Linked DNA regions of Thalassospira sp. TSL5-1. The protein of the gene in region 1 interacts with the protein of each later gene in a pairwise test. Links are inferred from orthologs where the notes say so. Each region holds a gene or a part of one and is shown on either strand. Other genes may lie near its edges.

Evidence for each region.
Region 2: the proteins of LF95_RS00395 (region 1) and lepA interact in binary tests that used the Escherichia coli proteins (3 or more experiments, as listed by UniProt). The link is inferred for Thalassospira sp. TSL5-1 from one-to-one orthologs.

Annotation. Positions count from the first base shown.
Region 1 is NZ_KV880637.1:82,317-85,578, forward strand. What follows is about bases 134-3,067. They hold LF95_RS00395 (CorA family divalent cation transporter), read right to left. Parts: upstream 2,129-3,067; coding sequence 1,139-2,128; downstream 134-1,138. Other genes in these bases: zapE (cell division protein ZapE), read right to left, coding at 134-927; LF95_RS00400 (DUF3772 domain-containing protein), read left to right, coding at 2,408-3,067. Also shown: more of zapE, read right to left, coding at 1-133; more of LF95_RS00400, read left to right, coding at 3,068-3,262. UniProt on the Escherichia coli protein: Zinc transporter. Acts as a Zn(2+):proton symporter, which likely mediates zinc ion uptake. Purified ZntB reconstituted in liposomes also binds and transports Cd(2+), Ni(2+) and Co(2+).
Region 2 is NZ_KV880638.1:456,640-459,838, forward strand. Bases 186-3,056 are described here. They hold lepA (translation elongation factor 4), read left to right. Parts: upstream 186-653; coding sequence 654-2,459; downstream 2,460-3,056. Other genes in these bases: LF95_RS11595 (PAS domain-containing sensor histidine kinase), read right to left, coding at 186-356; LF95_RS11605 (heme-degrading domain-containing protein), read left to right, coding at 2,594-3,055. In the rest of the region: more of LF95_RS11595, read right to left, coding at 1-185. UniProt on the Escherichia coli protein: Required for accurate and efficient protein synthesis under certain stress conditions. May act as a fidelity factor of the translation reaction, by catalyzing a one-codon backward translocation of tRNAs on improperly translocated ribosomes.

The DNA.
Region 1 (3,262 bases):
GGCAGGCATTTGCGGGATCAGGTCAATGACGATGGTATGGAAATGGGTTGCCAGCGCAATATAGTCGCCCGGGCCAAGCGGGCGGGTACAAAGTTCCTCGAAACTGAAACGCGCAACACCCGCACCTGCGGCGCGAATGGCAATATCGCGGCCCTTGACCCGCAGGCTGCTGGCTTCTACCCGTGCGCCTTCGGTCACTTTGGCAAACAGCTCGTCAATCCGGGCCGGGGTTTTATCATCGGCGGGATAGACAAAAACGTCGGCCGCCGTCAGGTGGCGCATGCGATAGTCGGTGCGGCTGGCAAGTTCCAGCACATCAAGTTTTTCCTTGATCATGTCGATGAAGGGCAGGAAGTTCTGGCGTTGCAGGCCATCCTTGTAAAGATCATCGGGCACGCGGTTTGATGTGGTAACAACAACCACCCCCTGATCGAACAAGTGTTCAAATAGCCGGCCGACAATCATGGCATCGGTAATATCGGTGATCTGCATTTCGTCAAAGCACAGCAGCCAGGCTTGCTTTGCCAGGTCTTTGGCAATTGGCGGAATGGGGTCAGATTCATTGTCGCTGCGGGTTTTGCGAAATTTGTGCAGTCGGTCATGCACATCCTGCATGAAATCATGGAAATGCACCCGGCGTTTATGTTCAACCGGTGCTGTTTCGTAAAACAGATCCATCAGCATGGACTTGCCGCGCCCGACTTCGCCGTAAATATATAATCCCTGGGGCGGCTCCGGGTCGTTACGGCGTTTTGCCAGGCCAAACCGTTCAAACCAGGTGCCTTTGCCATTATTGGGGCGATAATCACGCAAGGCGTTAAACAGGCTTTGCAGTTTTTCGGCGCAAAGTTCCTGCATGGCATCATGGGTGAGTTCACCATCGGCAATTTTTTTGCGGTATCGGGATAGCGGGCCGTCAGAAGACATTCGGTCACTTTCGCTCAGTAGCGATATGCGGCATGCGGGTTATGCAAAGCTGGCATATCTTTGCCCTGAAAATACCCTTTCATATCGGCGGGGATATTTGGCCGGGCAATGAAAAATCAAGTTTCACAAACTAAAAAGACATAAAACATCGCCTTGGTGCATTGCAATAAGCGCGATGCTGTTCTGCTTGCAAAATCTGGGGAACGGGCGGTCAGATCAGGCGCATTTTTTTAAACAGCCAGATTTCCACACCCACTAGCAACGCCAGAATGATAGACACGGCCCAAAAGCCCCAACTGGTGTTTGCCGCAGGAATGCCGCCAACATTGACGCCCAACAGGCCGGTGACAAAACTGATGGGCAGGAAAAGCCCGGCAATGACGGTCAGCCAATACATGGTGCGGTTCATGCGCTCGGTTTCAACGGCCATCAGGCTGTCATTGGCGATCTGGATGCGTTCGCGCAGGCTGTCGAGCTCTTCGACCATGCGGGTGACGCGGTCGGTCAGGGTGCGGGCCCGGCGTTTGTGGATTTTGTCATCCCAGGTTGGTTTTTGATCGTAAAATTTGGCGAGGGCATCGCGCTGCGGGGCGATATGGCGCCGCAGGCGCGATAAACGATGGCGCATATCGGCGGTTTTCAGACGCAATGGCAGGGTTCTGGTTTCCGGCACTTCCTCAATCTCGTCTTCAAGGTCATCAAGATTTTCCTCGATCGCGCGAATTTCGGCGTCGATCCGGACATTCAGCCGTTCTGCAACCGTCAGAACAAAGGAATCGCGACAGGTTGGGGCCGCGCCCTGGGCAATGCTGGTACGAATATCATCGAAGGCAAACATATGCTGATTGCGTAATGTGATCACCAGCCTGTCGCCACACCAGATGCGTACCGAAATCATGTCGGCAGGGTCGGATTCCTGGTTCAGGTTGACCCCGCGCAAATTCATGGAATAGCCATGATCGTAAAACAAAACCGTCGGCCGGGTCCCCCGGGTGGCTAGGGTGTCAACAATACTGGCTTCCAGCCCGGCCTTTTCGGTCAGCCATGCGACAACACCCTGTTCCATCCAGTCAAGGTGGACCCAGATATATTCTCCCTCCTGCGCTAAAGGAAACGATGTGGCAAAATCCTCGCCTGAAAGGGCCGTTCCCTTGCCGGTCCGGTCTATCCGGAAGGCATTTATCAGTGCTTTTGGTGTCATTGGCGTGGGTCCGTGGCGCTGTGATGACGGGTAAGGGTGGCTTGTTAAGATTTTATCGTTAACAACCAATGTTTAAAGGCATCTGTGTGACAATATGTTCCCTTCGATTGCAAAATGCCATGTTTGCCGGTCCTGGGTGGGATGGTCATTTGGAGGCGCATGACATGAGACGGGAACGATAAGGTGACTGGATCGTTTGATCTGTCATGTCAAATCGGGCAGAAAACGCATACCCTGCTGGATGATAGAAAATTTACGATGGTTCGGGAAAAGATGAACATGTTTCGCCGCGTATTGATGCTGGTTCTGTTTGGCCTGTTTGTGGCATCGGCGAGCGCGGGTCTTGCGGGGGGAGCCTGGGCACAAAGCAATGGCGATGGCAATGAAGAAGCCAATGTGCTGGAAAACTCGCAAAAGACACTGGCACACTGGAACAAGACTTTCGATACGGTCGAGAAGCAACTGTCCAATTCAAGTGTGAGTGGGCGGGAACTGGCCGATAGCCGGTCGGATTTGGAGCGCGCGATTGATTCTACCCGCGATCTGGAAACCCTGGCGCAGGAAAAGCTTGAACGTTTGAATGCAGCCCTTGGCAAGCTGGGGCCCAAACCGGAAGGAGATGCGTCGGAAGTACCGGCGGTGACAGCGGAGCGGGACCGGTTAAACAAGGAAATCGCCCGGGTTAGCGGTATTCAGAAACAGGGGGAGCTGGCGGCCTTCCGGGCTGGTGAATTGCTGGACCAGGTTGGTCGTCTGTCGCGTGAACGCTTTACCCGCCGTATTTTCAGCCGGGCCGATGTGCCGTGGGACCCTGCCGTTTGGCAAAAAAGCTGGGCCGAGGCGATGCGCCTGCCCGAAGTGGTGCGCAGCCGTTATTCCGATGTCAATCTGGCCGACCATATTGGTGACCGTCTTGAAGATGTGGCCCCGGAGCTGGTGTTTTTGCTGTTTGCCATTGCCGCGGCTCTGATTGGTGGCGAGGTCGTGGTATTCCGGCTTTTGCCGCTGCGCTGGCGGCAGGCCAAGGGCGATGACAGGCTGGCCCTGATATCGGGCATACGTTTCACGCTAACGGCGATTGTGCCGGGCGTGTTGCTGTTTGTGTTTTATCGCATTATTGCCTCCCAGGGCGAT
Region 2 (3,199 bases), on another replicon or contig:
CTGTGACGGTTTTCCTCAAGAAGCTGGCGCAGCTCGGCTGCCATATGTTTGGGATAACTGCCATGCAGGACATTGAGATTATTATCGACAACAACCAGCGAAATATTGTCCTGGCGGGTCGGAATCGCATGCAGGTTGTTTCGGTTGGCCTGGGCCACTGAAAGGCTGATGGAGGATACCAGGCGGACCAGTTCGGAACGCCCCTGTTCCAGGGCGCTGTCATACAGGGTTTTCTGGATAATGGCGAAAGAGAGCAGAACAATGAAGGTTCCACTGAGCGAGAGAAGCAGCAGGCGATGACGCAATGTGCGCAGGCTGCGCTGCGACAGAGACGGTTCTGTGGCGGTCAGAAACATTATACTGGGCGCATCCCTGTCGATTCCCTCTATACGGATGAAGGACAAAAGCCTAAATAAACCGGCACGAAGCGTAAAGCGAGATTGCTATGACCCGGTGGTTGCTGTTAAACGATCCGCTTGTGATCGGGAATGGCGTTCTCATCGCAGACAGCTTTTATCGAAAAAAGGCTGTCTGACATTGCGTGCTGTCGCTGTTGTAGTTTGGCATGCAGACGCGGCAACGGGAACGGCCCTTTTTCGATACGCAGACGTGACACTGGATATATCGATTGCTGATTGCTAGAAAAGCATCCCATGACCGATCTTAAACATATACGAAATTTTTCGATTATCGCCCATATCGATCACGGCAAATCTACCCTGGCGGATCGTCTGATTCAGCTGACCGGCGGTTTGACCGATCGTGAGATGGCCGATCAGGTTCTCGACTCGATGGATATTGAACGCGAACGCGGCATTACCATCAAGTCCCAGGCTGTGCGCCTGAAATATGTCGCACAGGATGGCGAGGAATATACCCTTAACCTGATGGACACTCCGGGCCATGTGGACTTCGCCTATGAAGTCTCGCGCTCGCTTGCGGCGTGTGAAGGCTCGCTTCTGGTGGTTGATGCCGCCCAGGGGGTGGAAGCCCAGACACTGGCCAACGTTTATCAGGCAATGGATAATAATAACGAGATTATCCCGGTTCTGAACAAGGTTGACCTGCCCGCAGCCGAGCCTGACCAGGTGAAAGAACAGATCGAGGAAGTCATTGGCATTGATGCCTCTGATGCCGTCATGATCTCGGCCAAAACCGGCCTTGGTGTGCCCGATGTTCTTGAGGCCCTGGTCAAGCGCCTGCCAGCCCCGACGGGGGATGCCGATGCGCCGCTTCAGGTTCTGCTGATTGACAGCTGGTATGATGCCTATCTGGGTGTCATGATTTTGGTGCGGGTGAAGGAAGGTACGCTGAAAAGGGGCCAGAAGGTCCGCTTCATGAATGCCAAGGTCACGCACACGATTGACCGTGTCGGTGTGTTCACACCAAAGCCGCTGGCGTTGGATTCGATGGGCCCAGGTGAAATCGGTTTCATCAATTGCGGGATGAAAACCGTTGCCGAATGCGAAGTCGGTGACACCATTACCGAAGAAAAACGCCCGTGCGACAAACCGCTGGCCGGTTTCAAGCCCTCGATCCCGGTTGTTTTCTGCGGCATTTTCCCGGTTGATACCAGCGAATATGACACGTTGCGCGATGCGCTGGAAAAACTGCATCTGAACGATGCGTCCTTCCAGTTCGAGCCTGAAAACTCGACGGCATTGGGTCTTGGTTTCCGCTGTGGCTTCCTGGGGCTGCTGCATCTTGAAATCATTCAGGAACGTCTGGAACGTGAATACGAACTGGACCTGATTACCACTGCCCCGTCCGTGTCATACAAGATCACGCTGACCAACGGCGAAGACATCATGCTGCATAACCCGGCAGACTTCCCCGAAGTCACCAAGATCAAGGCGATCGAGGAGCCGTGGATTAAAGCATCGATCATGGTGCCGGATGAATATCTGGGCGGTATCCTGACACTGTGTACCGAACGCCGTGGTGTTCAGCTTGACCTGACCTATGTCGGCAACCGGGCGATGGCAGTTTATAAATTGCCGCTGAACGAAGTGGTTTTTGACTTCTATGACCGCCTTAAATCCATTTCGCGTGGCTATGCCAGCTTTGACTATGAACTGGCAGGCTATGACGAAAGCGATTTGGTGAAGGTGTCGATTCTGGTGAACGAAGAGCCGGTTGATGCCCTGGCATTGATGGTTCACAGAAGCCAGGCCGAAAACCGGGGTCGCGCCATTTGTGGCCGCTTGAAAGAGCTGATCCCCCGGCAGATGTTCCGCGTTGCCATTCAGGCCGCGATCGGTGGCAAGGTGATTGCCCGTGAAACCGTTTCGGCCCTGCGTAAGGACGTGACGGCCAAATGTTACGGCGGTGACGTTTCGCGTAAACGTAAACTTCTGGAAAAACAGAAGGCCGGTAAGAAGAAAATGCGCCAGTTCGGCAAGGTCGAAATTCCGCAATCGGCCTTTATCAACGCGCTTAAAATGGGCGACGACAAATAATTTCCGTCGTTGTTTGACCCTTCAAAAGGCCATAGCCGGAATATCGGTTATGGCCTTTTTTATTGCCACTTTGCCATTGCATACGGTTAGCTGTGGGCGAATGGCTGCTTTTTTCACCCGACAAGAGGTCTCTTATGGATCTGGAATTATTGGCCCGGCAGGAAGAAACCCTGGTCTTTGACGGATTTGACGAAAACACCGCCTGGAAGCTGGGAACGGCCCTTGTGGAAGCAGCCCAAGCCCGCAACGCGCCGGTGGTGGTCAATATTCGCACCCCGAACCGCACGCTTTTTCATGCCGCATTACCCGGTGCCGTCCCGGCCAATGACGAATGGGCGCGGCGCAAAAGCAACCTTGTTTTGCGCGAACATCAGTCATCCTATCGTTTTGGCATGGCCTTAAAGGCCAAACATAAAGGCCTGGTCGATCACGGCATTGATTTTGCCGACTATGCCGACCACGGCGGCAGTTTTCCGCTGCGGGTTAAAGGTGCGGGCGTGATTGGGGCGATTACGGTGTCCGGGCTGGCATCACACGAAGATCATGAGATGATTGTGGGTGTTTTATCGGCGATTTTGAAGGTGACAACCAAATAGGGCCGTTTGCCTGTTGTCAGCCATCACTGCAATGACGGGTTTGAGGGGATCGAAAAAATAACGCACCGGCCCTGTGTGCCTTGCATTTGGATGCTGCGGCGGGCCAGTGCGATGAAATGTTTGATCAAACTACTGGGGCAGAGA